Regions from separate parts of the Thalassotalea nanhaiensis genome, predicted to be linked through region 2. Evidence: predicted binding sites of a transcription regulator. Region 2 holds the regulator's gene; each other region holds the start of a gene.

Region 1 (11,302 bases), 1.8 Mb from region 2:
GAGCCTGAACTGCCCATACCATTGCCTTGGTGGCAATCTGTACAATTATTGGTAAATAACGCGGCTCCATCAATTAAGTAATCAGCAATAGCTTGAATTTGCATATCATTAAAATCTGAGAACTGCCCCATACCGCCAGTGTTATTGTCAATTGCTCCTGATATATCAGCAAATGTCGCATTGGCTTTAGCTGCCTCACTATGACAACCACTACAGTTAGACGTAAACAATAACGCTCCGTCAATTAAGTAATCTGCAATAGCTTGAATTTGCATATCATTAAAATCTGAGAACTGCCCCATACCGCCAGTGTTATTGTCAATTGCGCCTGAGATATCAGCAAATGTCGCATTGGCTTTACCTGCCTCGCTATGACAACCGCTACAGTTAGACGTAAACAATAGAGCTCCATCAATTAACTCGTCGGAAATTACATCGAGCTGTCTATCGTTTAATATTTCGAGATCAGCAATCATCATAGAACCGACCGTTGCAATCGCATTGGCAATTTGTGCGGCTGTCCGGTTCGCTTTATCGGCACGAGTGTGACAACCACTACAGCGATCATCAAACAGTTGGACTTGATTGGTGATCGCCTCTTCGACCGCTTGCAGTTGGATATCACTTAGGCCTTGCGTCATGCTCGCGCCTTTGATTTGCTCAATATTTTTATTTGTTTTGTCTGAACTACCTGTTCCAAGGCCATTAGCGGTATGACAGCCTCCACAGGTATTAGTAAATAAATCAGCACCATCAATTAACTCGTCGGAAATTACATCGAGCTGTCTATCGTTTAATATTTCGAGATCAGCAATCATCATCGAACCGACCGTTTCGATCGCATTGGCAATTTCAGCTGCGCTTCTATTCGCTTTATCGGCACGAGTGTGACAACCACTACAGCGATCATCAAACAGCTGGACTTGATTGGTGATCGCCTCTTCAACCGCTTGCAGTTGAATATCACTTAAGCCTTGCGTCATGCCTGCGCCTTTGATTTGCTCGATATTTTTATTTGTTTTGTCTGAACTACCTGAGCCAAGACCATTAGCGGTATGACAGCCACCACAGGTATTGGTAAATAAATCAGCACCATCAATTAACTCGTCGGAAATTACACCGAGTTGTCTATCGTTTAATATTTCGAGATCAGCAATCATCATCGAACCGACCGTTGCAATCGCATTAGCAATTTCAGCGGCGCTGCTATTCGCTTTATCGGCACGAGTGTGACAACCACTACAACTATCATCAAAGAGTTGGACTTGATTGGTGATCGCTTCTTCAACCGCTTGCAGTTGAATATCACTTAAGCCCTGCGTCATGCTAGCGCCTTTGATTTGTTCGATATTTTTATTAGTCTTGTCTGAACTCCCTGAGCCAAGCCCATTGGCGGTATGACAACCACCACAAGTATTAGTAAATAAATCAGCACCATCAATTAACTCGTCGGAAATTACGCCGAGTTGTCGATCGTTTAACACTTCTAGGTCAGCAGTCATCATCGAGCCGACCGTTGCGATCGCATCAGCAATTTGTGCAGCTGTCCGATTCGCTTTATCGGCACGAGTATGACAACCACTACAGCTATCATCAAAGAGCTGAACTTGATTGGTGATCGCTTCTTCAACCGCTTGCAGTTGGATATCACTTAACCCCTGCGTCATGTTGGCATTCATTATTTGCGTAATATTTCGATTGGTTTTATCGGAGCTGCCTGAGCCAAGGCCATTGGCGGTATGACAACCACCACATGTATCTGTAAATAAAGTAGGACCATCAATTAACTCGTCGGAAATTACGCCAAGCTGTCTATCGTTTAATATTTCCAGCTCAGCCGTCATCATCGAACCAACCGTTGCAATAGCATTAGCTATTTGTGCAGCTGTCCGATTCGCTTTATCGGCACGGCTATGACAACCACTACAGCTATCATCAAACAGTTGAACTTGATTGGTGATCGCTTCTTCAACCGCTTGCAGTTGGATATCACTTAACCCCTGCGTCATGTTGGCATTCATTATTTGCGTAACATTTCGGTTGGTTTTATCGGAGCTGCCTGAGCCGAGCCCATTGGCGGTATGACAGCCACCACAGGTATTAGTAAATAAATCAGCACCATCAATTAACTCGTCAGAAATTACGCCGAGCTGTCTATCGTTTAATATTTCAAGATCAGCTGTCATCATCGAGCCGACGGTTGCGATCGCATCAGCAATTTGTGCAGCTGTCCGATTCGCTTTATCGGCACGGCTATGACAACCACTACAGCTATCATCAAAGAGCTGAACTTGATTAGTGATCGCTGCTTCAACCGCCTGCAATTCTAAATCACTTAAGCCTTGCGTCATGTTGGCATTCATAATTTGCGTAACATTTCGATTGGTTTTATCTGAGCTGCCAGAGCCAAGGCCATTGGCGGTATGACAACCGCCACAAGTATCTGTAAATATTTGCGCGCCATCTAGTACTTCGGGTACCAACGCATCTGCAATCGCTTGTACTTCAGGATCGGTTAAATGACCTACCATATCTTGGCGAGCAGTCAACTGCTCAAAGGTATAACTGGTTAAATCCGGCCCAGAGCTACCAGAGCCCAAGCCATTACCTGTGTGACAGCCGCCACAATCAGATTCAAACAATGCTGCACCATCAATTATCTCTGGGACCAATGCATCTGCAATCGCTTGCACTTCAGGATCGGTTAAATGCCCAACCATATCTTGGCGAGCAGTTAACTGCTCAAAGGTATAACTGGTTAAATCCGGTCCAGAGCTACCAGAGCCCAAGCCATTACCTGTGTGACAACCTCCACAATCAGATTCAAACAATGCTGCACCGTCAATTATCTCAGGGACCAATGCATCTGCAATCGCTTGCACTTCAGGATCAGATAAATGACCTACCATATCCTGGCGAGAAGTTAACTGTTCAAAGGTATAACTGGTTAAATCCGGTCCTGAGCTACCAGAGCCCAAGCCATTACCTGTGTGACAACCTCCACAATCAGATTCAAACAATGCTGCACCATCAATTTCTTCTGGAGTAATCGCTACTGATATAGCTTGGATTTCTTCTGCAGTTAAAAAGTCCAATGAGTTCATAGCACTAACGGTTGCTATTGCATCTGTTATTTGCTCTGCTGTTCTACCAGTTTTATCACTACCGCCAGGTGTTCCTAAACCATTAGCCGTGTGACAACCGCCACAATGTGTTTCAAATAGGACCACTCCATCAATTGGCGGTGGAACCACTTCGCCTTCAATAGTCACTGTCACTGTATCAGTTGCCGTTAAACCATCATTGTCAGTAACAGTTAGTTCAAAAACTAAATCACCAGGTTCAATATCTGGCACTGTAAATTTTGTTGTGGGGAAAGTAGGGTTAATTAAGGTCACAGTTGCGCCAGACACTTGTAGCCATTGATAACTTACAATACTGCCATCTGAGTCGGTTCCTAAACCAAATAAGTTAACAACATCACCATACATTGCTGTTTTATCTGAACCGGCTTCTGCTGTTGGTGGAACTGTTCCACCGCCACCATCTACTTGTACGGTAATATCAACAGTGTCGGTAGCAAAATTGCCTTCGGTATCTGTTACGGTTAATTCAAATGTTAAAACATTGTCTGTTGGGTTACTTGGGCTGGTAAAACTTGCCGTGGCAAAATCAGAGTTTAGTAGCGTAACACTATCACCAGAGATTTGAGTCCAAGCATAAGTGCTTATGGTTCCTGTATCAGTTGTACCTGAACCAGGTAAGGTCACAATTACTTGGGAGGTTACTTGTTGGTCAACACCTGCATTGGCGGTAATGTTTGCATCAGGATTTTTGTCATCGTTATCATCGTCGTCATGGTCGCAACCAGCCAATAGTAAAATACTGACGAGCAGTATTAACTTATAAAAATTTTTAAAATGAAATAATGTTGCTGAAAGTAACCCTGAACTATTACTTGAACGCATGCTTCACCTGGTTTTTATTAATGAATTAAAACTGCCGAGAACATCCTGTGGCAATATAAAAAATACCCTATTAAAAAGATTAGTCGCTTTTTACAAAAGAGCGTAATTTATTCGTGAGAAAAAACATTTAATTCAAAAATCTTTTTGTCTCTTGTCAAAATGTCTAACCATATATATTTGCTGGGAATTTTCATTTGAATTGCCGATACAATTTCATTGATTACTTTATAGCTTAGGTGTATTCCTCCCCCCCCTGTACAAATATCGACATTTATTAACTTTTTTTATCATTTATAAAAAATTTGATCTAAATCAACAAATCTAAATGAGAATTGTTTGCATTTAGATTTAACTTTGGTTATAGTCTCGCCATAAAATAATTACCATTTGAAAACATTACATTTACCAGGGAATACCAAGTGATGAAAAAATCAATTATCGCAACTGCGCTTATGTCTTTATTTGCAACTAATGCAATGGCTGCTGAAGAAACTCAAGAATTACGTGAAGTAATCGCAGAACAACAAAAAGTTCTACAGTCTTTAGAGAAACGTTTAAATGAGACTGAAAGTCGTCTTGAAGCAACGGCTGATCAAATGGATGAAAATGCATCTGCAAATCCATTTGCTAATACAACTATTGGTGGCTATGGTGAACTTCACTATAACAATTATGAAGATGAAGATGCTGAAATTGATTTTCACCGTTTTGTTTTATTCTTTGGCCATGAGTTCGATTCAAAAACACGTTTCTTCTCAGAGTTTGAACTAGAGCATTCATTAGCCGGTGACGGTGAAGACAAGCCTGGTGAAGTTGAACTAGAACAAGCCTACGTTGAATATGATTACAGCAAAAATATCACTACTAAAGCGGGTTTATTTTTAGTACCTGTTGGTATCATCAATGAAACTCATGAGCCACCAACATTCTACGGTGTAGAGCGTAACGGCGTTGAGAAAAACATTATTCCTGCAACTTGGTGGGAAGCAGGTTTGGCTGGTAACTTTAAAGTGGCTCCTGGTTTAAGCATTGATGCAGCAATCACAAGTGGTTTAAATGTTGTTAATGAAGTAACTGATAAAAATGCTTATTTAATTCGTAAAGGTCGTCAAAAGGTTGCTGAAGCAAGTGCAGAAAACTTAGCTTATACAGGTCGTGTTAAATACACTGCTATTCCAGGTTTAGAATTAGCTGCAACATTACAATATCAAACGGATATTACTCAAAGCGCAGCGGGTGTTGATGAAGCAGCGGCAACATTAATTGAAGCACACGCAATTTATCAAGTTAATGACTTTAGTATTCGTGCATTATACGCCACATGGGATATTGATGGTGACGAAGCAGAATCACTTGGTCGTGATGAGCAAACAGGTTGGTACGTAGAGCCTTCTTACAAAATATCTGAAGAGTTTGGCGTATTTGCTCGTTATGCGGAATATAACAACCAAGCAGGCGACAGTTCTTCTGAAGCTGTAGAAACAACTACAGTTGGTATCAACTATTGGCTACACGAAGATGTTGTATTTAAAGCTGATGTTGAAGAGTTAGGCGGTTCTAAAGACTCTAAAGGTTTTAACTTAGGATTTGGTTACCAGTTCTAATTAATTGTCTCTGCAGACAAGTAATCAATATTAAAGTGAATAAGGATAATCCTTATTCACTTTATTCATTTAAGAAAAGTATGGATAAAACAATATTTTTCTTAAATGAATAGAAACGATTAATGCTATATTTACCTATTAATATTTTCGGGTAGAAAACGACTATCAGACCGAGTAAAAGGTACTACGTGAACAAATTTATCTACATTTTGTTAATTTTATCTGCAAGTGCATTTTCAGCATTTGCGGATGAAGTTTATCAGTCTAATGAGCAATTTTTAGCACAAGCATTTAACACCGAAGTACCAAAAACAGAGGTTTTATGGCTATCAACTGATGATAAGGCTGCTATCAGTACCATAATGAAGCGTAAGTTCAACCAACTGCGTATTCGTTTTTGGCAACAAGATGATGCCACAGTGTGGATACTTGATGAAATTGGTAAGGAAAAACCTATTACGATTGGTGTTCATATTGAAGATACTAAAATTGTAAATATAAAAGTACTCGCATTTCGAGAAAGTCGAGGTGATGAAGTTCGTCATCAATTTTTTACCAAGCAATTTATAAATGCCCAGTTAGATGATGACAATCAACTCACTCAGCATATCGATGGAATAACAGGTGCTACCTTGTCTGTTAGAGCATTGAATAAAGTTGCTCGCCTTGCGCTCTGGTTAGATAACAAAACCCAAGTGAAACAATAAAATGGTTAAAGTATCTAAAAACTCTCTTCACGCAAAACTGATTCGTCATTTACGTGAGTGGCATCGAAAATCAGGGATTTTTGCTGCCGTACTTCTGATCTTTTTATCTATTTCAGGTATCGCGCTAAACCATACTGAACTTTTTAAACTTGGCCATACTTCCATTACAAACCAATGGTTACTGCAACATTATGGCATCAAGGATCCTACCAATTCCACGTTTTTCCATGATAAAAAATTCACTGTCAGTGACGGCTATATCTTCAAAGATGATACTTTGTTGCAGGAAGGTTTAGAGGATGTCATCGCAATAGGCCAATATTTAGAATTTTATCTAGTGTTAACTACAAATACATTATCACTTTATGATGATAACGATAGCTTGGTTGATACAATAACGTCCAGTGATGGTCTTCCAAGTAACATTACAGCGATGGCTATTAATAACAGCTCTATCATAGTAAACAGCTCAAATGGTTATTATCAAAGTGGCGAACACTTGCTTGATTGGCATAACGTCGATTTTGTTAACGAGCCTTCGTGGATTGTCCCTGATCAAGTTACCAGTGCCGATATTAATAATGCCAGCATACGTTATAAGTCACAGTTTCTATCATTAGAAAGAGTAATTTTGGATGCCCATTCTGGCCGCATATTTGGTGATTATATGGTGTTGTTCATGGATCTTGTTGCCCTTGCAATTATTATCCTTTCACTCAGTGGTTTGTATATTTGGATTCGTTACTCTCGTTCCAAGAGATAATTATCGTAATCCACCGCAAATTTGTTGCTTTACATCAATTATTAACTGATTTAATCATTCTTTTATTGCTGAAATGGCAATGTTTTTATAAAATGAAATGAGAATCATTATTATTTAAGGTAGTTTTATGACCCTAGTTGAATTGCAAAAAAGCCAACGAGCTAAAATAAGTTATTTACCAGATAACTTCGATTTAGCCGCGCAATTAATGGAACAAGGGTTCGCCTTAAAGTCTGAAATTTGTATGGCGCAAAAAGCACCATTTAACGGCCCTATCGCCTTTCATCTGCACGGCACTAAAGTTTGTCTTGCCACAAATGTCGCCAAACAAATTGGTATAGAACTAGTCTAATGTCACAACTTTCTCATATTGCCCTGGTCGGATTTGCAAATGCCGGCAAAAGTACCTTTTTCAATAATTTAACGGGTTCAAAACAAAAAACAGGAAATTGGACCGGCGTTACCGTTGCCAGTACACAAAAGCAATGTAACTTACTCGGTCAAGCAAGGCTGTTATCTGATCTACCCGGTATCAGTTCTTTAACTGCTAAAGCTCAACAAAGCCAAGATCTCTCTATCACCCAAGATTTTCTGAAAAATGAAGATATAGATTATTTGATCAATATTGTTGATGCGACTCAATTAAAAAGGCAATTATATTTAACCACGCAATTATTAGAACTTGGCTTACCTATGTGCGTGGTGTTAAACAAGTCAGATCGTAAAGAAACTGATGAGCTGAACTTGGATATTTTATCCAAAGAGTTAGGTTGTCCAGTTATTGCAGTAAACAGCTTAGCTAAAAATACCACAGAAAAAATAGAATCTATTCTAGAGTCTTTAAGCAACAAAACGAGTCGCCCTAAAAACCTCATTTTACCTGATAACATTTCAACTCAATTAGCCGAAAACAACTGTGACTTACTTGAGCTAGAACAAGGTGGCTGTCAGAATAACCAATGCCAAAGCCATAACGAAGATACAATCGCAATCATGCAGTCACGTTATAACTTTATAAATGACTTATTGGTTAAAGCAACAATTTGCGCAAAGCAGACTCATTCATTCAGTGATAAATTAGACAAATTCATTTTGCATCCAATGCTCGGTTTGCCAGTGTTTTTACTGATGATGTATTTGTTATTTATGTTCGCCATTAATGTCGGCAGTGCATTTATCGACTTTTTTGATATTTTTGCCGGTGCTATTTTTGTTGACTATCCACAGTATCACCTTGCAAAATTAGATTTACCAATATGGTTATTAACGATAATAGAAGGAGCAGGCCTGGGCATTCAGACGGTTGCGACATTTATACCAGTCATTGCCTGTTTATTTATTGGTTTATCGCTATTAGAAAGCAGCGGCTATTTAGCTAGAGCAGCGTTTGTAGTCGATAGTTTAATGCAAAAAATCGGCTTGCCTGGCAAAGCCTTTGTCCCACTAATTGTTGGCTTCGGTTGTACCGTACCTGCGGTTATGTCGGCTCGCATCCTAGATAGCGAACGAGAGCGAATTACCACGATTATGATGGCACCATTTATGTCATGTGGTGCTCGATTGCCTGTCTATGCGTTATTTGCCACAGCATTTTTCCCTGATTCAGGCCAGAATATCGTATTTTTGTTATATTTAATCGGTATTGCTGCCGCACTTTTTACCGGCTTATTGCTTAAACATACAATATTAATGGGCACTAATTCAGTAAACATTTTAGAGTTACCACTATATGAATTACCAAAGCTGTCTTTTTTGATTCAGCGCGTGTGGCAACGAACTCGATCTTTTATTCTCGGTGCAGGTAAAACCATTGTCATAGTAGTGTGTATCCTGAACTTTTTTAATTCCTTAGGAACCGATGGTGAGTTTGGTCATCAAGATACTGAAGAGTCGTTACTAAGCCAAACTGCACAAGTTGTTACTCCTTTATTAGAGCCGATGGGTGTTAAGGAAGAAAACTGGCAAGCAAGTGTTGGTATCATCACTGGCATATTTGCTAAAGAAGCGCTAGTGGCTACGTTTAACAGCTTATATTCTGCCCCTCAAGAAGAAGTAAGCGAATTAAGTACGATACCTGAATTATGGGATGAAGCATCGGACACTGTATTGGAAAACCTATTAGGTATTAAACCTGAAGACCCACTTGGAACTGATATTGGTGACATATCTGACATCCATGTAGCCGCGCAAGAGCAAGGCGTAGAGGAAAGCACTATTACCATTATGCAAACAGCCTTTGCAGGCACTATTGGTGCATTCAGTTATTTGTTGTTTATCTTGCTTTACACGCCATGTGCTGCCGCTATGGGCGCAATTAAGAATGAAGTGGGTACACGCTGGGCTACTTTTGCTGGCTTATGGAGCTTCGCACTGGCTTATCTAGCTGCGACATTCACTTTCCAAGTTGCCAACTTAGCTGCGCAACCAGTGTACGCGAGCATTTGTATTCTGTCGGTAATTGCAACATTAGCCATCATTTATACTTGGTTAAAACGTTACGGTAAGCAGATATTAACCATTCCGGTACAAGTGTCGTTTCGTTAAAGTAGTTTGTACACAGAATTAGCATAAAAGAGGATTAAGCCTATAGCTTAATCCTCTTTTTTTGTTTTATAAGGTTTGGGATTGTAAGCTCACTGTCAAATACGGAGGTCCCGGATGTCGCTTGAGCTCCTCCGGGATGACGTTATATTTTTTCGAGATACGATTGAGCCTCCGCAGAGCTTGTTAACTTAAACTACGTCATCCTGTGCGAGTATAAACGAGGCACGGGACCTCCCAAGTTGACAGCGTGCATAGAACAATAGCTTTTCGTTTCTCGTTTCTCGTTTCTCGTTTCTCGTTTCTAAATTTTAGCCAATAAAAAAGGCCGCGTTAGCGACCTTTCTTTAGTGTTCTATAAATTATCGATATTAGTCGATGATTTTAGAGATTAGGCCATGGATGGCCGATATGCCTATTATGCATGGAGCAATCATAGGTCAACACCAGCACCGATTACGCCATGAATGGCGTGTATGCCGAAAATGCAGGAGCAATTTTCGGTCTGTACGGCTCAAGTAAATCATAAATGATTTATCTGCAAGCCAGAGGCTCACAGCGATAGCTAAAAATAGTGCCTATTTTCTTAACGCTATCGTCATCACGGAACACCGTGAAGCTGGTAGAACAGGCATAAAAAAAGGCCGCTACGCGACCTTCTTTTCAGCTAGGCTGTATAAAAATTATTAATCAATAATTTTTGATACTACGCCTGCACCAACTGTACGGCCACCTTCACGGATAGCGAAGCGTAAACCTTCTTCCATCGCGATTGGGTTGATTAGCTCAACAACAAACTTAAGGTTGTCGCCAGGCATTACCATTTCAACACCTGCAGGTAACTCTACAGCACCTGTGATATCTGTTGTACGGAAGTAGAACTGTGGACGGTAACCTTTGAAGAATGGAGTATGACGACCACCTTCATCTTTACTTAACACGTATACTTCTGATTCGAATTTAGTGTGTGGGTTAACTGAACCAGGCTTACATAATACTTGGCCACGTTGTACTTCTTCACGCTTAGTACCACGTAATAAAACACCACAGTTTTCGCCAGCACGACCTTCGTCAAGAAGCTTACGGAACATTTCAACACCAGTACATGTAGTTACTGTTGTGTCTTTGATACCTACGATAGCAACTTCGTCACCTACACGTACGATACCACGTTCAACACGACCTGTTACAACCGTACCACGACCTTGGATTGAGAAAACATCTTCGATTGGAAGAATGAAGTCACCATCGATTGCACGCTCTGGCTCTGGAATGTAAGAATCAAGTGCGTCAGCAAGTTCAACTACTTTCTCTTCCCATTTAGCTTCACCTTGAAGTGCGCCTAATGCAGAACCTTGGATTACTGGTAAGTCATCACCTGGGAAATCGTATTCTGAAAGAAGTTCACGAACTTCCATTTCTACTAATTCTAATAACTCTTCGTCATCAACCATGTCACATTTGTTCATGAAAACAATAATGAATGGAACACCAACTTGGCGAGATAGTAAGATGTGCTCACGTGTTTGTGGCATAGGACCATCTGTAGCAGCAACTACTAAGATAGCACCATCCATTTGTGCAGCACCTGTGATCATGTTTTTAACGTAATCGGCGTGACCTGGACAATCTACGTGTGCGTAGTGACGTGTATCTGTATCGTACTCAATGTGAGAAGTATTGATTGTAATACCACGCTCGCGCTCTTCTGGAGCGTTA
Region 2 (11,302 bases):
TATCGATGCGATGATGCAATGGTGGTACGGACATAATGCCGTTGGCTTCCTACTTACAGCAGGTTTCCTAGGTATGATGTACTACTTTGTACCAAAACAAGCTGAACGCCCTGTTTACTCTTACCGTTTATCAATCGTTCACTTCTGGGCACTTGTATCATTATACATTTGGGCCGGCCCTCATCATTTACACTACACAGCGCTTCCAGACTGGACGCAAAGTGTTGGTATGGTAATGTCTATCGTATTATTCCTACCTTCATGGGGTGGTATGATCAACGGTATTATGACGTTATCGGGTGCATGGCATAAACTTCGCCATGATCCAATCTTACGTTTCTTGATTGTTTCTCTGTCTTTCTACGGTATGTCTACGTTCGAAGGGCCAATGATGGCAATTAAATCTGTAAACGCATTATCTCATTACACCGACTGGACAGTTGGCCACGTACACTCTGGTGCTCTAGGTTGGGTTGCGATGGTTTCAATAGGTGCAATGTACCACTTGATCCCTGTGTTATTTAACCAAGGTCGTATGTACAGCATTAAATTAATCAATGTACACTTCTGGTTACACACAACGGGTATTGTTTTATACATCGTCGCAATGTGGATTTCAGGTGTAATGCAAGGTTTGATGTGGCGTGCGGTTAACACTGACGGTACGTTGACTTACAGCTTCGTTGAAAGTTTACAAGCTTCATACCCATTCTACTTCATCCGTTTTGTTGGTGGTGTATTAGTGGTAGCTGGTTTCCTATTAATGGCTTACAACATGTTCAAAACTATTGGTGCTAAAGACAATAGTTTAGAAAAACAAGAAGTAATGGCTTAAGGAGAACCCCATGCAAAATAAACATGAAAAAGTAGAAAAACACTTAGGCTGGTTCTTCACTATGACTATTGCTGCTATCAGTATTGGTGGTTTAGTTGAAATAACACCTTTGTTTTTCCAAAAAGAAACTACGACACCCGTTGAAAGTCTACGCCCTTATACGGCATTAGAAATGGAAGGTCGTGACATTTACATCCGTGAAGGTTGTAACAACTGTCACTCACAAATGATCCGTCCTTTGCGTGCTGAGACTGAACGTTACGGCCACTATTCTGTAGCTGGTGAGTCAGTTTGGGAACATCCATTTTTATGGGGTTCTAAGCGTACTGGTCCAGATTTGGCTCGTGTTGGTCAACGTTATTCAGATGATTGGCATTATGCTCATTTAATGGATCCACGTTCAGTAGTTCCTGAATCAAATATGCCATCTTATTCTTGGTTAGCTGAAACGCCAGCGTCAAATGAGTTATCAGCCAGAAAGATGGAAATTTTTAACATGCTTACAAAAAATCGTAGCCATAAAGATGCTGATGGTAACCCTATCCCTCTTTATTCTGAAGACGATATTGCTAACGCAGGTTCAGAGTTTAAAACGACGAAAAGTATTACTGGTAAGAATGGTCTAACTGAAATGGACGCTCTTATCGCATATTTACAATCACTTGGTCATGCGTTGAAATAATTATGGATATTGGCTTATTAAGAGGCATTTTTACGGTATTAATCTTCGTACTATTTATCATCATAGTACTGTGGGCTTATAACAAAAATCGTAAATCATCGTTTGATGAAGCTGCTAATTCTATTTTTGACGAAAACGAAAATAAAAACGACAAAGTGAATAAGAACAAAGGAGACGATTAATGTCTACATTTTGGACTGTATGGATATCTGTTTTAACACTTGGCACCTTAGTAGGTTGCTGGATACTATTACGTTGGTGTTTAACAAACTTTGCTGGTGTTCCTGAAGGGGAATCGATGGGCCATGAGTTTGACGGTATCGAAGAATTAAACAACCCTCTTCCTAAGTGGTGGAGCACGTTCTTTTTAGTTACTATTATTTGGGGTTTCGGCTACTTAGCTTTATACCCTGGTTTAGGTAGCTATCAAGGGTTATTTGGTTGGAAAAGTTCAAACCAAGACGTAACAAGCCTTGCTGACTCAAAAGCTCAAGTTGCTAGTGCAAAAGAAGCTGGTTTAGCGGTTCAGTATGACCGTGAGATTGAAAGAGCAAATGCTAAGTTTGGTCCTATTTTTGCAGAATTTGCTAAACAAGACGTTGAATCATTAAGTAAAGACAAAAAAGCGCTGAAAATTGGCCAACGTTTGTTTTTACAAAACTGTTCACAATGTCACGGTAGTGATGCCAAAGGTACAACCGGCTTTCCTAACCTAGTTGATAATGACTGGTTATACGGCGGCGATGGCGAAACGATTGAGCAATCAATTTTGCATGGTCGTAAAGCACAAGGCATGATCGCATGGGAAACTATGGTTGGTGGCGAAGAAGGTGTTAAAGAAGTTGCGGCTTACGTACTTTCTCTTAACCCAGAGCGCGCAGCTAAAGTAGACTCTGCATTAGCCGCTAAAGGCGAAGCAAAGTTTGCTATGTGTGCAGCATGTCACGGTGCTGATGGTACAGGTAGTACTGCAATGGGTATCCCATTAGGCGCTCCTAATCTTACCGACAATGTATGGTTATACGGTGGCTCTGAACGTGCTGTTCAGCAATCCATTGCCAATGGCCGTGCTGGTGTGATGCCTGCTTGGAAAGATATTCTAGGTGAAGATAAGGTACGTGTAATTAGTGCGTACGTTTATAGCTTATCTAACCAAGAGTAACTAAACTGCTTTCAACAAAACCCTGGATGGCATTGCTAGACAGGGTTTTGTTTTTTCTGTATAAACCCTGAGTTTTTATTTGTTTACGCTGTAAAATATAGCATAAACAAATAACAATTTACTTAATGTAACACCCTCTTTTTTGTTTCTTAATGAAGCGTTAACATGGTCACTTACACAACAGAGAACTTTTAAATGCAAACACCTTGGTATAAAGAGCCGTGGGCTTATCTAGTCTTTGGTCTTCCGTTAATTTCAGTATTCGTCGGTACTACCGTCTTTTTTGTTGCTCAAAACAATGCCGACACCGTTGTAGTTGATGATTACTATAAAAAGGGCAAAAGCATTAATCAGGACATTCGTAAATACAAACTGGCGCAAAAGCTAGGCATTCGCTTTGATATGCAAGTGACGAATAATGAAATTATTTTAATTCCAACAGGCATTGAAAAAACATTCCCGGTTCTTAACGTAAATTTCTACCATGTGACCATGGCTGAACGTGACTTTTCAGTGAAATTAACGCCTGACGGTAAAGGTTGGATGCGTCAAAGTTTTGACCAAAACGTACAAGGGAAATGGCGTGTATTGGTAACTCCTTTTGATAGTGAGTGGAAAATGCAAACTACGGTTGCCCTGCCTCAGTCGCAATTTACCGAGTTTGAATTACAATTTTAATGAATAAACCACTAAAATGAACAATCCAAACTGTTTTCATTGTGGCGAAATAATCCCAACGGGTCTTTCGTTATCAGTTGTCATTGACGACAAAGCTCGAGATATGTGCTGTATTGGTTGTCAGGCTGTCGCAAGCGCAATCGTAGACAACAATCTTGTAGACTATTACCGATTTCGTAGTGAAAAAGGTAATAAAGTTGACGCTCAAGTCCCTGATGCCTTGCTCAATAACCAGTTTATTGACGATGAAAACCTACAGAATGAATTCACCTTCGACGTTGATAATTGTAAAGAAACCATACTGTCTATCGATGGTATGTCTTGTGCAGCATGTGCTTGGTTAATAGAAAAGCAATTATCACAAAAACCTGGCATCGCTAAAATACAAGTTAACGCGACAACACAACGAGCCACTGTTACTTGGCAAAATGACGCTATCAAACTCAGTGATATTTTAACCGCGATTCATCAAATTGGATATCAAGCGTTACCATTTAAGGCTAACTTAGCCGAACAGCGCAATAAACAACAATCGAAAGCGTTTGTTCGTCGTCTTGGCGTATCCGGTATTTTAACCATGCAGGTCATGATGATTGCCTTCGGTTTGTATTTTGGCGCATTTAGTGACTTAGCAGAGCATAATTTGGCCTATTTACGTGGGACGAGCTTTGTTCTCACCCTACCCATTGTTACCTTCGGCGCATTTCCATTTTACACGGGAGCCATTTCAGCATTAAAAGCCCGTCGGTTATCAATGGATGTTCCGGTGTCTATTGCAATTATACTGGCGTTTTGTGCCAGTACTTGGGCAACATTCACACGCTCAGGTGAAGTGTACTTTGAGTCGTTAGCAATGTTCACTTTTTTATTGCTGATCGGTAAATATCTAGAGTTTAGAGCGCGGGCAAAAGCTGCAGAGGTATCAGCTAACCTGTTGAAGCTTATGCCATTAACCGCAACAAAACTTGTTATTGTTGATCAACAAGAGCAAGAACAGGTGGTCAGTGCCAAGCAATTAGAGTTAAACGATATAGTCATTGTTAAACCCGGTGAAACTATTCCAGGAGATGGAATAATTTTATCAGGTAAGTCTAGTGTCAACGAAGCCATGCTTACCGGTGAACATTCCCCTGTGCAAAAAGCTAAAGGGTCTACAGTATTTGCCGGTACGGTAAACAGTGATGGCAATTTAACCATAGAAATTGTTAAAACTAATTCTGATAGTTTCCTTACCAATTTGATCCGCCTAAGTGAATCAGCACAAGCTCATAAACCAGCCATCGCGAAACTCTCCGACCGTATTGCACAATACTTTGTCGCATTAATATTGTTAACCGCAATAGGTACATCGATTTATTGGACGATGCACTCTCCAGAAGAGGCGTTTTGGATAACACTTTCAGTATTAGTTGCTACATGTCCTTGTGCCCTGTCACTGGCCACCCCAACCGCGTTAACGTGTGGCACAATCAGATTAAACAAAGACGGCATCATGATCAAAAATGCCCACGTGTTAGAAACTATGCCTAAAATAGACTGTATAGCTTTTGATAAAACAGGCACGTTAACCAACGGCGAATTTGCCATTACAGATATTGTTTTACTTAACAAACAATATGACCGAGACAGTATCTTAGCAATAGCTGCAGCATTAGAAGCACATTCTGAACATCCATTAGCGAAAGCATTTAATGAATATCGAAACCACGATGTCAATGTAAAAGATGTTGAAGTGGTTCCCGGTTGCGGCGTTAAAGGCTCTAAAGATGGTCACCAAATATGCATTGGTAAAGTGAGCTGGATTGAACAATTTACACCTATAGATGACAGCCATCATAAGGCACAATGTTTATTAACGGTAGATAACATTCTAATAGCAACGTTTTATATGCAAGATACATTACGAGTTAATACCAAAACAGTCATAAATGACATGCGTTTAGCAAACATTGAAACACTGTTGATCAGTGGTGATAATAAAGCTGGGGTTGATGCGTTTAATCAACAGGTACAACTTGATCAATCCTTTGATACATGTAGTGCCAATGACAAACTAACCATATTGGCTGATAAACAAGAAGCAGGTAAGACTGTAGCTATGGTTGGCGACGGGGTAAATGACTCCCCTGTTTTCGCACAAGCCCATGTATCTATTGCAATGGGGAGCGGTACGGAAATAGCCAAAAGTGGTGCCGATGTTATTTTATTGAATAATCATTTATCAAGCTTATTAAGACTTAAACACATAGCCACTAAAACGTCTAATATTGTAAAGCAAAATTTTGGTTGGGCATTTGCTTACAACGCTATTATTTTACCACTGGCTGTTTGTGGTTTTATCACCCCTTATATGGCAGTATTAGGAATGTCAGCAAGTTCAATAATTGTTGTCACTAATTCATTAAGATTATTAAAGTAGTGATTCTATGAGCGTTATTTACATCCTTATTCCTATTGCCATCATTTTTACAGCGATAGCTATTTATTTATTTTTTTGGGCAGTAAAAACAGAACAGTTTGACGATCTAGAAAAACAGGGAATGAGTATTTTATTTGATGATGAACCTACAACTGATAAAACAAAACCTACCAAAAGCGAAACAACTAAATCGAACGATGAACACACCCCAAGTAACACTGATCAGTAACTACTTATGGAATTAGATTTTTTATCTGCGTTTCTAATTGGTATTGCTGGCGCAGGACACTGTGTTGCCATGTGTGGCGGCATAACAACAATGCTAACAGCGTCAATCGAAGACAAATCAAAAGCCAATATCAGTCTTATCTTAGCCTACAATTTTGGCCGAATTAGCGCTTATACTTTTGCTGGAGCCATTGCTGGTTTAACGGGTTCCCTCGCTGCTAAATCGCTAGGCTTTCCTATTTTATGGTTAAAGGTTATTGCCGCGTTATTTGTTATATTTTTAGGGCTTTATATCGCAAAATGGTCGTTCGCTTTAGCAAAAGTAGAAAATATAGGCAAAATGTTATGGAGGTATCTACAGCCTCTGAGTAAGAAATTTATACCCGTTACCAATATAAAGCAGTCATTAATGTTAGGAGTGGTTTGGGGTTGGCTACCATGTGGATTAGTTTATTCGACCCTTACTTGGTCCATCGCCAGTGCGTCTTGGTACAACGGTGCATTAATCATGTTTGCATTTGGTTTAGGAACACTGCCAGCTTTACTTACCCTGTCATCTGGCTTTAAATTTGTAACTAAAACGTTACAATCTGTTTTAATTCGTAAATTAACAGCAATTTTACTGATTATTTACGGTACATTTTCGTTATATATTGCCCTAAATCAAATATTTTAGTACTCTTCATCCAACAGAATTAAGATGTAGATTGTAAAGAAATATGCCTCAAATAATACCCATTGCAAATAATATTAAATGTCAGAACTGTAGTATCAGTGAACTATGTTTACCATTTAGTTTAAATGAAACAGAACTGAATTTACTTGACGATATTATTCAACGTAAAAAGCCAGTGCAAAAAAACACCCAAATTTTTAAAGCAGGTGAAGAATTGCATACCCTTTATGCTATTCGCTCGGGCACGTTCAAAACATTTATTATTTCTGAACAAGGTGAAGAACAAATTACCGGGTTTCATTTGGCCGGTGATTTAATGGGTTTTGATGCTCTTTCAGATAAAAGCCATCCTAGCTTCGCTAAGGCATTAGAGACGTCAATGGTGTGTGAAATACCGTTTGAAGTACTTGATACCCTTTCAAGCAAAATTCCTAAACTTAAAGCTCAGATGATGAGCTTAATGAGTTCAGAAATACAATGTAGCAGTGAAATGTTACTGCTATTAAACCGTAAAAATGCGGAAGAAAAATTAGCAACATTCCTTGCTAACTACGGACGTAGGTTAGGAAGTCGTCATTTATCTTCGGTTGAATTTAACTTACCGATGACCCGAAGTGAAATAGGAAATTATATTGGTTTAACCATTGAAACAATTTCTCGTTTAATGACTCGCTTTCAAAAGGAAGGTTTGATCAAAGTAGAGAATAAATTCATTACCATATTAGACAAAGATGGCTTATTTGAATTAGCCGGTTATAGCAAATAAACAAATTTCCAACTCTACTTGCCGCGTTGATTTATATTTGATTTAAATCAACGCGTTAATAAACTTTTCACAATTCCCCATAAATATTCAATAACATATTTGTAACAATCGCCAGTTCATATTAAGCTTATATCAGCTTAATAATATTTATATTGGTGAACGTATGGAAAGTTATCAGAATATATTAGTCGTTATCGATCCAACAACTGAAGAGCAAAAAGCACTGGCAAGAGCATGTATTTTAGCCAAAAGTTCAGGTGCTAAGGTCACTGCGTTTTTATCTATTTATGACTTTTCCTATGAAATGACTACCATGCTGTCCGGTGAAGAGCGTGAAGCAATGCGTGAAACTGTGGTTAAGGGTAGAGCCAATTGGTTAACTGATCTGATAGAAGACTTTGATTGTGACATCCAAACTAAAGTGGTGTGGCATAACCGCCCATTTGAAGCAATTCTTGATGAAGTAAAAGACAATGGCTTTGATGTTGTTATTAAAAGCACCCATGAGCACCCCACTTTACAATCCGTAATATTTACCCCGACCGACTGGCACTTGATTCGTAAATGCTGGGTACCATTATTATTAGTAAAAGAACACGCGTGGCCTGATAATGGTCATATTTTAGCAGCAGTGAATGCCGGTAGTGAAGAAGAAGAGCACCAGTCATTAAACAACAAGATTTCTGAAGAGGCTATCAACCTGGCTAAACTGATTAATGCTGATGTACATTTTGTTAATTCTTACCCTGGCACCCCGATAAACATCGCCATAGAAATTCCAGAATTTGATGCCAATGAATACAATGATGCGATGAAACAACATCATGTGGATGTCATGAAAGAGCATGCTGATAAATTTGGCATGAAGGAGGAATTTCTTCATGTAGAAGAAGGGTTACCTGAAGATGTCATTGAAAAAGTTGCAACACAAATAGACGCAGAATTGGTGATCTTAGGGACTATTGGCCGTACAGGCTTGTCGGCAGTACTTATTGGTAATACTGCGGAACACGTGATTGACCGTTTAAACTGTGATTTATTAGCTTTAAAACCTGACGGCTATCAATCGCCATTTCTAAAATAAAATTAAATTGATTGATTTACTGCTTATAAAGCATTAATCGCTAATTTATTAAAGCTTTTAACTTATGTATAATGCGCGCCTTAAAGTAAACTATACGGTGCGCAACATGTCATTACAGACCCCGAATACTCCATCAAACGTTACTGACGTTAAAATTGCAAAGCAACAGCAAGCAAAACTTGAGAAACGTTTTCGTCATCATGTGGGTAAAGCAATAAGCGATTACAACATGATAGAAAATGGTGACAAGATCATGGTGTGTTTATCTGGCGGTGCCGATAGTTATACCATGCTGGATATATTACTCAAACTTAAAGCCTCTGCACCAATCCATTTTGATATCGTAGCGGTTAATTTAGATCAAAAACAACCGGGCTTTCCAGAGCATATATTACCAACATATCTTAAAGAGTTAGGTGTTGAATACCATATAATCGAAGAAGACACCTATTCTATTGTTATGGATAAAATTCCAGAAGGGAAAACCACCTGCAGCCTTTGTTCACGCTTACGCAGAGGGATTTTATACAGCACTGCAAAGCGTTTAAAGGTTACTAAAATAGCATTGGGTCATCACCGTGATGATATGATTGAAACACTTTTACTGAACATGTTTTTTAATGGTAAAACCAAAACCATGCCTGCAAAGCTTGTATCAGATAATGGCGAACATGTAGTAATTCGACCACTTGCTTATTGTAAAGAAAAAGAAATAAAACAGTACTCCGGATTAAAACAGTTTCCAATTATTCCATGTAACTTATGTGGCAGTCAGCCAAACTTGCAAAGACAGAATGTTAAAGCCATGCTGAAAGACTGGGATATTAAATTTCCAGGACGTGCCGAATCTATTTTCACCGCATTACAAAATGTCGTACCTTCTCATTTAGCAGATCATCAATTATTCGACTTTAAGAATGTTGATTTAAATACAGGTGTTGTAAATGGCGGCGACATTGCTTTTGATAAAGAAGAAATAACACCCGCAACGAGTTTTGTTCAGCCTAAGTTTGAGCAAGGTGACCTTGTAAATTTTACAGAAATTAAATAACCCAATTACTTTTAAATTCGTTTTTTTTGATTTTAACTGCTATCTATTAGTAATAAATATAAAAAATAACAATACGTTAGACAAAATATACTGAGGAAAACTTGCATGTTTGAAAAATTATTTAAGCTTGTAGAACATGGTACAAATACAAAACGTGAAATCATGGCTGGTTTCACCACATTCTTAACCATGGGTTACATCATCTTTGTTAATCCTAGCATGCTGGCAATGACAGGTATGGATCATGGAGCAGTATTTGTTGCTACGTGTTTAGCTGCGGCTATTGGTTGTTTCATAATGGGCTTTTATGCCAACTATCCTATCGCATTAGCACCTGGTATGGGATTAAACGCATTCTTTACGTTTACTGTGGTTATGGAGCTTGGATACACTTGGAATGTTGCCTTAGGGGGCGTATTCATCTCAGGGGTGATTTTTACCATATTAAGTATATTTAAAGTTCGAGAATGGATTATAAACTCGATCCCCCATGCACTAAGGTTTGGTATTGCCGCAGGTATCGGTATGTTTTTGGCGTTAATTGCGTTAAAGAATTCAGGAATTATTGTCGCAAGCCCTGCAACGTTAGTTACATTAGGTGATATTACTTCATTCGGTCCGATGATGGCTGTATTAGGCTTGTTTCTTATCGTTGGCTTAGTTAGCTTGAACGTTAATGGAGCAGTAATGATCGCAATTCTTGTGATCACTACCCTTGGCCTTATGTTTGGCGATGTAACCTATTCGGGTATCATGTCAATGCCACCTTCACTTGCGCCGACTCTAGCTCAACTAGATATATCAGGTGCATTGGAAGTTGGTATGATCAGCGTTATTTTCGCGTTTTTGTTTGTCGACTTATTTGATACCTCAGGCACACTAATTGCCGTAGCCCATCGAGGTAACTTGCTCGATGACGACGGTAACCTGCCACGCTTGAAAAAAGCCTTGTTAGCTGACTCAACAGCGACAATTGCAGGTTCTATGTTAGGGACATCGACAACGACGAGTTATGTTGAAAGTACAGCTGGTGTTGCAGCAGGTGGTCGAACAGGCTTAACGGCGGTAACGGTAGGCGTATTATTTATAGCAGCCCTATTCTTCTCGCCATTAGCTGGAATGATCCCAGCCTACGCAACAGCAGGTGCTTTATTCTTTGTTGGCGTATTAATGCTTGGCGGTTTGGTCCATGTAAAATGGGATGATTTAATGGATGCCGTACCTGTCGCTGTTATCTTGATCACGATGCCACTAACATTCTCAATCGCTGACGGAATTGCCTTCGGTTTCATCAGTTACGCTGCGGTTCGAGTATTCAGTGGCCGCTTTTCCGACATTAACCCGAGTGTTTGGTTTTTAGCTGCATTGTTTGTTGCTAAATTTGCCTTCATGTAATTCTATTTAGGCAAGCATAAGGCCTGTTTAAAAGGGTCTGCTTGCCGCCATTAAATTATTTAAAATAATCATAAATTTCAGGGAAAATAATGAATAATACAGTTAAAACCTTGTCTTCTGCATTAATCGCAGCAGCTTCTTTAGTTACGTTTAACGCCCAAGCAGAAATATTTTGGAGCGATAATTCGATCTCTTTATTAAAAAATCTTAGTGAATATGAAGTAGATACAAATGATGACGTAACTGTTATTACTTTAGAACACGCATCAGGACACAACTGGGGCGATTTATTCTTTTTTGCTGACCGTTTGGACTTTAAAGAAGAT
Region 3 (11,302 bases), 840 kb from region 2:
TAAACTTTTGGGCAAGGAAATTCATCATGTGGTTTAAAAATTTATACATTTTCGCGTTTACTCGCCCATTTACTCAAACTGAAGAAGAGCTTGAAACAGCTTTACAAGAGCATGTTTTTGCACCTTGTGGTAAAACAGAATTAGCCCGCTTTGGTTGGGCAAGTGCTATAGGTAAGCATGGCAATCGATTATTACATCATGCAAATGGATGTTACCTATTGTCGGCTCGTAAGGAAGAAAAAATCCTTCCTGCTTCTGTTGTAAAAGAAGCGCTGGAAGAAAAGGTTGAGCAGCTTGAACAAGAGCACAGCCGTAAAGCTACTAAAAAAGAAAAAGAACAATTTAAAGAAGACATAACCTTTGCGTTATTGCCTCGTGCTTTTTCTCGCATTAGTGATACACAAGGCTATATTTGTCCTGAAAAAAATATCATCGTTGTTAATACCAGCTCTCGCGGCAAAGCAGAAGACTTTTTAGCATTACTGCGTAAGTGCTTAGGATCATTACCGGTGACCAGTTTTGTACCAGATGCTGGCGCTGAAACGACAATGACCAGTTGGTTATTAGAGCAAACATTACCTGAACGCTTTACTATTGGCTTTGAAGGCGAATTAAAAGCTATGGGCGATGATGGCGCTGTACTTCGTTGTAAAAACCAAGATTTATTGTCAGATGAAATCCTGGCGCATTTAGGCGAAAAGGGTGAAAAACAGGTAGTTAAAATTGCTTTTGATTGGGATCAAACCTTATCTTGTGTACTGGCAGATGACTTAAGTGTTAAACGCGTTAAGTTCCACGACAGCGTTTATGAGCAAAATGAAGACATTCCAACTGACGATATGATGGTTAAAATTGATGCTGACTTTACCCTTATGACCGGTGAAGTGAACCGTTTCATTGAAGATATGTTAGCGCAATTTGAATTAGCAACTAATTCTTACTTAGAAGATTAACCGTTAAGTATCTATTTTTATTGATATTGAACAAGGTTCGTACATTTAATAACAGTTGTTAACTGTATGTGTATTGAACCTTTCGCCTTCAGCGACTAAAATACCGCTCTTTTTTAATGTCCTTACAATAAATAGGGTTGGTATTTACATGTTTTCACCAGAATTATTATCTCCTGCTGGCAGTCTTAAAAACATGCGTTACGCATTTGCCTATGGCGCCGATGCTGTTTACGCAGGCCAACCTCGATATAGCTTACGCGTTCGTAATAATGAATTTAACTTAGCCAACCTTGAAATTGGCATAAATGAAGCACATGCACTTGGTAAAAAGTTGTATGTTGTAAGCAACATATCACCACATAATTCAAAGCTTAAAACCTATTTAAAAGACATCGCACCTGTTATCGCAATGAAGCCAGATGCACTTATTATGAGTGATCCAGGCCTAATAATGATGATCCGCGAAGCTTACCCTGATATGCCAATTCATTTATCGGTTCAAGCGAATGCTGTAAACTGGGCAACAGTAAAGTTTTGGCACCAACAAGGTGTAGAGCGAGTTATTTTGTCGCGTGAATTGTCATTAGATGAAATTGAAGAAATTCGCATGAAAGTGCCTGAAATGGAAATTGAGGTTTTCGTACATGGCGCGTTATGCATGGCTTATTCTGGCCGCTGTTTATTATCAGGTTACATTAATAAACGAGACCCTAACCAAGGCACGTGTACTAATTCTTGTCGTTGGTCCTACAATGCCCATGACGCCAAAGAAGATGAGCATGGTGAAATTATTGCCGTAGCGCCTCAGCAAGATATTATTGGTGCAGAAGAGCCAGAAATTTGGACGCCAGATATGGCCAAAAAAGAGCAAAAGCCAACCGATGAAGTGTTTTTATTGCAAGAGCAAGGTCGTCCAGGTGAATATATGCCGGCGTTTGAAGATGAGCACGGCACCTATATCATGAATTCTAAAGATTTACGTGCAATCGAGCATGTAGAACGATTAGTTAAAATGGGTGTGCACTCATTAAAGATTGAAGGACGTACTAAATCATTCTATTACTGTGCCCGCACCGCGCAAATATATAAACAAGCAATGAATGATGCCGTTGCAGGTAAAAGTTTTAATGAAGATCTGAAAGGCAATCTAGAGCACTTAGCCAGCCGTGGTTATACCGAAGGATTCCTGGCGCGTCATCGCCATGACCATTTACAAAATTATGAATATGGTTATTCAAAGTCTGACAGTCAGCAGTTTGTTGGTGAAGTGTTAGGTCGAACGGAAGATGGTTTGATTGAAATTGACGTTAAAAATAAGTTTTTAACGGGTGATTCAATAGAATTAATGACCCCACAAGGCAATATTAGCTTTGTCTTGGAGTATATGCAAAACCGTAAAGGCGAAGAAGTTACCGACGCTAAAGGCTCGGGGCATTTTGTACAAATAAAACTCGATACTGATTTTGACTTGGAATACGGCATTATTATGCGGTATTTAAATGATGGTGAGAATACTCGTCACCCATTTGCACAAAACCAAGCAAGCGCTTAACGCAAGGTTCGATCAATATGGCGTTACTCATTTTAGATACTTGCATAAATTGTGATATGTGCGATCACCTAAAATAACGCCTTTGTTTTCATCTAGATAGAAATCTGTGTTACTTGCCGTGTTACTGACAATTATCAGAAGACCTTGTCACAGTAACATAGATTTCTATCCATATCAGCACGCTCTCTCCAAATTTAGCGCATTATTCAACATAAAGACACCCTTACATTAATATTGCTGTAATTCTTCAAATTAACCGGAGTTACAATGAATATAGATAACCTTATCACTGCTACAGAGGCTTGCAAAAGATTGAAAATATGCCGTAAGACTTTATGGTCATATATGTATACACATGAGCATCGCAAGCTGATTAAGGCATTCAAACGGTCAGGAAGACATTTATTTTTTTGTCCAGATTCATTAGACCATTTCTGTAATCAAGTCTTTGAGGAGGTAAAACTGTGATGTTATCGCATCAAGAAGCTTGTCAGTATTTAAATGTTACTCGTAAAACCTTGTGGGTATATCGTACTAAACACCCTATGAAACATTTAATTAAGTGCAATAAGTTATCTCATAAGAAAATTGAATTTTGTAAAGACTCATTAAAGCAATTTAATGAGTCAATAATGGAAAGTGCTTATAGACTGTAAGTTCTACTTTAGCTAAAAGTTATCGATTACATATGTATGAACTAGAGATCACTTGGAATCCATCATCACCCTTGTAAGGTTTAGATGAGTATTCACCTTGTTTACTCGGGTGAATTTCATCAATAACTATAACAGACCCTATTTGTTTCTTTTCTGGGGTATATTTTAGAATTACCCTTTCTTTTCTATATGGTGTATAGGTGTTTTTTTCAGCGGTTAAGGAAATAGGGGTGTTTTTGTAAGAACCAATATGTGTGATTTTGTACTCTAAAGAGTTAGCTAGTGTCAGTTTTCTTTTGTCAAAATCAATTTTTATAGTCTCATTATTGTGGTAAATTCGGTGTTTCTGATAGTTGCAAGTCACCGATACCTCTGCGCTGTGCGCTATTGTCGAAGAAAGTAGTAACGACATAAGTAGTATTTTTTTCACATTAATTCCTTTAGTTTTTCTTGTTATTGGTAATTTGTGCTATTTGATAACAAACCAATCAATATTTCAATCCATTTTTACCAATATTTAGCATAATCAAACTTATTAAAATTTATCTGTTGAGGGTATATTTTTCTCGACTTAATTAGTGGTGTCTTTTGCCACTCCTTTTCATTTAATCGAGGAATACTCAATGATATTAGATAAACAAACTGAACTAGCTATCCAGCAGCTCAAGGCTCTTTTAGAAGTGTTCGCATATAGCGACGTTTCTATTGATATTGGACAGATTATCCTATCTTTAATAAAGGCTGATGATTGTGCTGTTGGTCAGGAATACAAAGTGAACCTTGACATGGTTGACGACGAGAGCTTACGTGCATTAGTACTAATACTACTGTGCTTGTTGAGCACAGAACTTACTGTTGCTAACTTGTTCAGTTGTAAATTTATTAGTGATTTGAAACAGCAGCATTACTCATTTTAAACCTATAAATTTTTAATTTTTGCAAAATTAGAAAATTTATAGGTTCAGGACATACAAAAATATCTAAACCTTGAGGCCAGACTTTCCCTTTTTTTAAATAACCAATTGATATTATGGTGAAAACAATTGAAAAATTTTAACGATGATCTGAATGAAGCGTTTTTAGTCGGTTCCAAAAATGACTTTAACAAAAATCGGCTTGAGCAATTATGTGCTAGCGAAGGAATAGAGCTTGAAGCATTCGCGCCAAAAACGGTAAAAGCTATAAAGAATAAGGTAATCCCTTTAAGGCAGAATTACTTAGAAGGCTTAATACGGTCTAAAACCATCAACAACTTTTCCGCAGGGGCTGGTGGTGGTAAAACTTACACTGTCTTGGGAACTTGCGTGGCGATGGCAACAGCAACAAGGTTCCTCTATTGGAAAGCTGAGACTCCTGTTAAAATCGTTTATATAGACGCTGAAATGCCCGAAGAAGACATACAAGAAAGGCTTTTTCAGTTTTCTGAAGGCTTTAACGGCGAACAACTAGAGTTATTGGATAACAACTTATCTGTGATGAACACCGATGACATTGGATTAAATATCCCGGACCTAACATCCGAAATTGGGCAAGGCATTGTCGAGCATTATGCAAAAGATGCTCAAGTTTTAGTATTGGATAATTTTATCTCAGTGCTAAGTGAAACGGATGATAAAGATCCTTTGAAAATGAAAGAATTCACTAATTGGTTACGCAAACTCCGTTCAAGTGGCCTAGCTGTGATCACAGTCAACCACACAGTTAAATCTGGAGACCGAATGGGTAGCTCAATACTAGACACCTTTAATGACTTAACTATTGATTTGAAAGCACCTACAGTTAAGAAAAATGAAGAACCCAAAGAGCACATTGAGTGGGTGTTTAGCAAGGCTCGTCATCGCAATGCGGAAAACAAGCGCACAATCCCTTTTAAATTTTCGGTGACCAATAATGGCGTAATTTTTAACGTAGTTAGATAACCCATGCATTGAGCGTTATTATTTGATCTGTGGAGTCAATTAGCAAGCTAATTGACTGCACAACCGAAAACAGACTCCTGAAAGTGCTTGGCGGTGGATTGTGCTGTTTCAGCCATAAAAAAAACACCGCTTTCGCTAAGTGCTTCTTTTTATTCTCTAATGCCATCTAAAATAAGAGTTATAATAAATATATAGATTGTCTGAGGGTACTAAGAAAGTATCCATTCACCATCTACTCTTTTAAATATATAAAATCCAGAGCGAAATTTACTTTCGCCTTTCTTTGATTTGCCAAATAACTTTTCAAGCGGACGTGTAAAAGACTGTGATAATACTTCTATGTATTCGTCGTCAAAATTTTCGTTAGAGTGAGCTCGCATTTTTTCTACTATGCTTTTCGCAATTTTATCGGTGTCGCTTGTGAAATGAAATAGAATTGATGCCTCTACCCTATATTGACTCTCACTAATTAATTCAGCTTTGGTTATTTCAAATTCGTCCAATATCATGATGCCAAGGGTAAAATCATCATTAAGGTTAAACTCTTGTATAAAAATTTCCTCTTGTTCTTTAAGAGTAAATTGGATTTCAATTAGCTCCCTTACATAGTCATCGCTAGGAATGTCTTTGCCGCATCCAAATAAAGTTAAAGCTAAGGTTAATACTAATGCTAGTGTAGTTAATGTTTTTTTCATTGTTTTCCTGTTTTATTGTTTTATTTCAATCATTTTATTCTCCCATGTTTTTCTACAATAGTGCAATAAAAGGTGCTCATCTGAGCGTTTTAATTTGTCAAACATTTGAATTATTTATAGACTTCTGTCAATTAAAGCGCACAATCCAAGAGTATATAAGCTCTTCCGCGCTATCTTATAGTGAGCAAAAAGACGATAGTAGTTGTTATCTATGATTGAATTAGAAGCGACTTTTTAGGGATATTAACTACGAATCAAAAATTAATATCGATAGCCTTGTCCCTAAAATAGAAATTTTCCGATAATTGATTATGAATATGGTGGAAGTGAAAACAGTTTAAAAAATTGTCGCGCTGCTCTTGGTTTTCATCGTATTCCTCGCCCCCATCAACGTGAGTAAAGCATACAGGGTAACGGTTTATTGCTACTTTATTTAGTATCTTCTTATAGTATTTTAAGTCTGAAAATCGACTGAAAAAATAATGCACCGCCCAATACTTTCGCTCTCGATCATCTAAATTGCTATGTAAATAATGATACGTGAAAATTTCAGTCAGGCGGTCGCTGCTTTTGCGAACACTTTCGTATTCCACCGCCCAATTTCCACTAAAATCAGAGCCTTCAGCGTGTTTTATAATTGCATCGGGTTTGTGCTTTAGCTCAACATTGCTATTCCCAATACGTCCTTTTATTTTTGGCAGATCGCCCAATTCAAATTCGCTTTTTATGCTATAGGTTGCATTAATTGCGCTTTGTATTGCGCAAAAATACTGCACGCATAAATCGTGCGTAGCCTGTGTTTTGTCTCTGACTTTGGTTACATCAAGCCACGGTGACGGGCTTTTAATGTTGTAATTATCAAAGAGTTTATTCACTCCGCTTTGGGTGAGAATGTAAACAAAGTTATCACGGACCGACATACATTGAACTTTGCGAATGAGGTTTTTATTCGCCAACTTGCGCAACTTATCGCGTGCGCTAGTAGGCTTCATATCGCAAAGGTCAGCAATGATAATATTGTTTGTGAATTTGAATTTTGAGAGCCAAATTAAAACTTTTTGCTCAAAAAGTAAAGAAGCTTTACGGCTCGCTGTACCACCGTATTTTGTGCCGAAATTATTGATGGGTGAAAAGTTGTTGTTATTGAGATAATCGCTCATTTTGCTCGTCTGGTTGGTGTGTGTTTAAAATAAATAGAGATACACCTCGGGGATTTTTACGCGTGGGAACAGTGAACAATAAAGCGTCGATGTGTTGCGCACACCACCAAGGCACAAAAACAGACGCGTATTACATACGTGAATAGACTGATTCGCTCCGCTCATTATTTATCATTAAATTGGACTCAAACGCTTACGGGCTGGACGCCCTACGTTTACTTGTCACTGTCGCTCCACTTCAATTTAAGAATAAACGCCACCCGTCCAGCGCTCCGCGCCTGACCAACCACTTCCTGTCCTCGGGGACTCGGGGAATCGGTTGGTCAGCCACTCGCAAACAAGTTTGCTGCTGACGGGTGGCAGCCTGTCGGCTCTCACCAAAAACGACCGCTGGGGAGGTCTGCCTTATGCGCTTGGGCGCGGCTTTAGATGATTCACAACAAGTTTTCACAGGGTGAAAATTCGCTCTCGCTCACAGCTTTGCTGCTTAGTCGCACGCGACGAAAATAAAGAACGGGGGCAGCCAGGCAGCTAAATCCACCGTCCTATCTTTTATTTTTCTGCGTTCGCTCCTAGTCAAAAGCCTTGATCAATTTAGCAACCTAAAATGGACTAAGGCTTTTTCAAAAACTATACCAACCACTGGCTAGGAATGATTTTTAACGCAGTAAAAAATGGCACTGCTTGATTGATAAGCGGAGCGACGACCGCAAACAGAAGTAAAGCAATAACGCACTTGATGAATATTTTTCGCATAGCAAAGCCCTTCTCATTATAAATAAAAAAAGCTCCCTATGGGAGCCTCAATCGTGTTCGGGATAAACCGGACTACAGTTTTCAATCAACGAGATCCCCGTCAAAATCCAAATGGCTCTCGCCACTCCTGCAAGCCTCGCCAAATAGCGAAGCTTTAGTCATCTACTTCTTGCGAAGTAATGACACTTATAGATAGTTTTTAAGCTAGGGAAATATAACGGTTTGCATGCAGAATCTCATTTATTCTCTGCTCCCCACTTCGGATTAGAGCCTTGGGTTTTATCTCTCTTGTTTTTATTTATATCTAACTGAATTGTTTACAAGCTATATTAGCTTTAATGAATCAGAAAGAAGATATTGGCAAGAATACAAGACCGTGGCCAGTTTTACTTGACCACTACAACTAGAACATCGGAGATCAACTACGCTGCGATCGCCATACTAGAACTAAGATGTTCCCTTACTTCCTGACGTCCTTCTTGGTCCAAAATTAAATCTTTGACTAATGTATTACCATTAGGAAGTGGATCTCTAATAAACAAAGAATATCCTTTTTTTCCGATGCTTGATTTGATCTCTGCTCGAAGTTTATTGCGTTCTTGATTTTCAATAGCACGCTCTTCTATAGCTTGTTCTCTTCCTGTTTTACGGACTTTCTTTCCTACAAGCTCTTTAGCTTTAGCTAAAATTGACGCCTGATGTAACTTAAAGGCGTTAAATTTTTCTTGGTAATCATGCGGAAAGAGTTCGTTTGTAAAATCGTATGGTTCCTTCATATCATCTCTGTGGTCTTCATCAGTGGTTTTGTGGTGCATGGCCAAATTTGCAATGAAATTGATATCGCTATAGGTACGGCCGCTTTGTTTCAGCAACCCCTTGATGTTAGTTTTACAAAATTTGCGACACATGGTGTTAAAAGCACCATTTGTGCCTTTTACATTCGCATTTTCAATGTCACCCTTAACACAGTCAACAGGACTGTAGTCTTTGATTAACTTGTCCAGAGAACGCACAGCAAATGCTTCACTTGGATTAGTTGGCTGTAAAAACACAAACTCTTTATTGCAGCTACCAGCTTGTAATTGCCATTGTCGCTGTTCTTTTAGTAATGCTCGCAGGGCAGAAGTTACAGGTAATTCGAAAGGGCGATTTTTGTCCTTCATCGTGCCTTTCGGATAGGTTATCTTCCTTGGACAACGGATATCGTCTAGCCACTCCCACCGCAAATTACAGACATTAATGGGACGTACACCTGTTAATATCATGTACCGCATAGCGTTTTTCTGCTGAGTACTGGGGGCTAAGCCGATATTGATATAAAGCTCTACAATGCTATCTATATCTGTATACAGCCTTGTTGCGGAAACACATTCCACCCGTGAAGACACATAGTCAACAGCTATGCTCGCAGCTATGTTTCTTCCGTTAGCTAACTTAGATGCTGCAAACCCCCATACTCTCTTTAATTCTGCGAAAAGCTCTGGAGCATAATTTGGCGATTCATTTTCAATAATTTGGTCAAGTACACATTCTATCCCTCCCGCCATTAAGTCAGCAAAAACTGGGGCTTTGTTAAAGTAAGGGCGCAATTTATTAAGTCGGCACTCGTAAGTACCAAAGCTACCTTGACTTAACTTGTTATTAGCCACTTTACGTTCCAGATCCTTTTCATATAAATCAATTGCGTCACTCACTGTGCCTCTACTAGAGTTGCCATCAAAAACTTCCTTAATTTTTGTGCGAGACGAAACAAGCTGAACCAGAGGGTAATCACCTATTGTAAAGTTTTTCATCCTAGAAGCTTTAGGGAAATTAGAGCGTATGGTTACACGCCCTCCTTTAGTGAAGTCGATACGAAGATTGTTTTCTTGTTCGTACTTGGAGAGCTTCGCATTACCTGTATAAGCTAGTATTGTTACTGCGTAACAACGACAATTCTCCAAATCATCAGGTTCATAACTAGGCTTTACTGACTCCCATTTTTTTTTGGCTGCTTCGTATATTTCTCGCGTTGGTTTAACAGGTTTTCTAATTTTCATGATTTGTATCTCCAAAATTTAAACAAAAGGAGGCCTTGGCATTCAAGGCCAATTTTCGAAGATCTTCTAAGTAAATGTTGCAACACGAGATATAGTAACCTGCGGGTGTCCACATCATGATTAAACGAAAAAATTTTGATTTATTTTTAAGTGTCAGTAACACAAAGTTTCAAATTTAAAATTTGTGTTACTGATTTGTGTTACCAATTTGGTACAATGTAAGTAATTTTATTACTTTTAGTTACCATCAAAGTAACGCATTTTTCTACTAGGCTTGATATGAAAACTCTTTTAAAACAATCAGCTAAATGCTTTTCGTCAAGGAAATCATATACATGGCATTAAAAATATTAGACACCTGCATCAACTGCGATATGTGCGACCCGGAATGTCCAAACGAGGCGATAACCCTTGGCGAGGAGATTTATGAAATTGATCCTAATAAATGTACCGAATGTGTGGGGCATTATGAAAAAGCACAATGCGTTATTGCTTGCCCAATAGATTGTATTAAGCCTGATCCTGATCATGTTGAATCAGAAGAAGACTTACTAGTTAAATGCTACGAAATGCACGGTATACCTGAGTAATCAAATCAGGATAATAAATTCAAACCCACTGTTTATCAGTGGTTTTTTTGCACATGGATGTGCTGTACGATAAAAAAGCAGGAGCATTTTTTTGTTTTGTTTATTAATAGCTTGATATACTCGTAGCAATTTTATTAACTTTTAATTAAGAGATTAAACTTTTGCCAGCAGTTCATCACATCTTATTGCCATCATTTCTACGTCGCGCCATGCGAGCGTTTGAGTTGAAGGCACTTGTAAGACAATCTGGCTGTGAATTAAACCGTATTGGTCGTTCGCGAAACTGGCGGCTAACAGCTGACCGTGAGCAAATGACAAAAATTATTGAGCTTGTACGAAACTCTGAAGAAGAAACTTGGCAATGGTTGGTTAAGTTAATTGAAAAAGAGCGGGGCAGTTTTACTCATACTGAAATACTCAACTTAGTTAAACGAAACCCTGGTATAAGTGTTACAGAATTAGTCGTTCTAGCTAATTGCACTATAGCAGAAGCTAGAACGGCGATTGATGAATTTGAATGGTCTGAAGAATAGCCAATGTAATTGGCTATTCTCAGTTACTGTTAAGAATTACCAAATTTTAACGCGTTGCTCTGGCGCTAAGTAAAGTTTAGTGTCTTCTTTAATGTCAAAAGCGGTATAAAACTCTGGTACATTTCTTACCGTGCCATTTACTCTAAATTTTTGCGGAGAATGTGGATCAGTGCCAACTAATTGACGTAATAGTTCTTCTCTATGAATGCCGCGCCAAACCTGAGCAAATCCTATTAGAACCCTTTGTTCTCCGGTAAATTCATCCAATACCGGACCCTCTTCACCATTGAGTGATAATTTATAAGCTTTCATACCTATACTTAAACCACCTAAGTCACCAATGTTTTCGCCTAACGTAAATGTACCGTTTACATTTAAATCAGGAAATACTTTAAAAGCATCATATTGTGCAACTAATGCTGAGGTACGCTTTTTAAATTCATCTTTAT

What was found. The regulator FNR, encoded in region 2, switches genes on or off when oxygen is low (the NO sensors DNR and NnrR bind a similar motif). The targets are predictions, from matches to a motif close to TTGATCTAGATCAA.
Region 1: the regulator FNR is predicted to act here: its motif matches at 7,067-7,080, upstream of RI845_RS02375 (FeoA family protein).
Region 3: the regulator FNR is predicted to act here: its motif matches at 974-987, upstream of trhP (prephenate-dependent tRNA uridine(34) hydroxylase TrhP).

Annotation. Positions count from the first base shown of each region.
Region 1 is NZ_CP134146.1:498,563-509,864, reverse strand. Features, by position in the region: gene RI845_RS02395 (c-type cytochrome) at 1-3,968, opposite strand, end outside; gene RI845_RS02390 (porin) at 4,391-5,572, shown strand; gene RI845_RS02385 (FMN-binding protein) at 5,761-6,279, shown strand; gene RI845_RS02380 (PepSY-associated TM helix domain-containing protein) at 6,281-7,042, shown strand; gene RI845_RS02375 (FeoA family protein) at 7,170-7,394, shown strand; gene feoB (ferrous iron transport protein B) at 7,394-9,586, shown strand; gene tuf (elongation factor Tu) at 10,270-11,302, opposite strand, start outside.
Region 2 is NZ_CP134146.1:2,317,767-2,329,068, forward strand. Features, by position in the region: gene ccoN (cytochrome-c oxidase, cbb3-type subunit I) at 1-835, shown strand, start outside; gene ccoO (cytochrome-c oxidase, cbb3-type subunit II) at 846-1,517, shown strand; gene RI845_RS10170 (cbb3-type cytochrome oxidase subunit 3) at 1,520-1,699, shown strand; gene ccoP (cytochrome-c oxidase, cbb3-type subunit III) at 1,699-2,679, shown strand; gene RI845_RS10180 (FixH family protein) at 2,875-3,357, shown strand; gene RI845_RS10185 (heavy metal translocating P-type ATPase) at 3,374-5,776, shown strand; gene ccoS (cbb3-type cytochrome oxidase assembly protein CcoS) at 5,784-6,005, shown strand; gene RI845_RS10195 (sulfite exporter TauE/SafE family protein) at 6,012-6,680, shown strand; gene fnr (fumarate/nitrate reduction transcriptional regulator Fnr) at 6,724-7,446, shown strand; gene uspE (universal stress protein UspE) at 7,610-8,530, shown strand; gene ttcA (tRNA 2-thiocytidine(32) synthetase TtcA) at 8,637-9,581, shown strand; gene RI845_RS10215 (NCS2 family permease) at 9,687-10,976, shown strand; gene RI845_RS10220 (outer membrane protein OmpK) at 11,066-11,302, shown strand, end outside.
Region 3 is NZ_CP134146.1:3,153,575-3,164,876, reverse strand. Features, by position in the region: gene rdgC (recombination-associated protein RdgC) at 27-953, shown strand; gene trhP (prephenate-dependent tRNA uridine(34) hydroxylase TrhP) at 1,102-2,505, shown strand; gene RI845_RS18820 (helix-turn-helix domain-containing protein) at 2,773-2,973, shown strand; gene RI845_RS13625 (hypothetical protein) at 2,970-3,161, shown strand; gene RI845_RS13620 (hypothetical protein) at 3,181-3,591, opposite strand; gene RI845_RS13615 (hypothetical protein) at 3,785-4,078, shown strand; gene RI845_RS13610 (AAA family ATPase) at 4,205-5,080, shown strand; gene RI845_RS13605 (hypothetical protein) at 5,290-5,775, opposite strand; gene RI845_RS13600 (hypothetical protein) at 6,030-6,935, opposite strand; gene RI845_RS13595 (hypothetical protein) at 8,114-9,730, opposite strand; gene RI845_RS13590 (YfhL family 4Fe-4S dicluster ferredoxin) at 10,066-10,320, shown strand; gene RI845_RS13585 (ribosome recycling factor family protein) at 10,482-10,853, shown strand; gene RI845_RS13580 (M13 family metallopeptidase) at 10,890-11,302, opposite strand, start outside.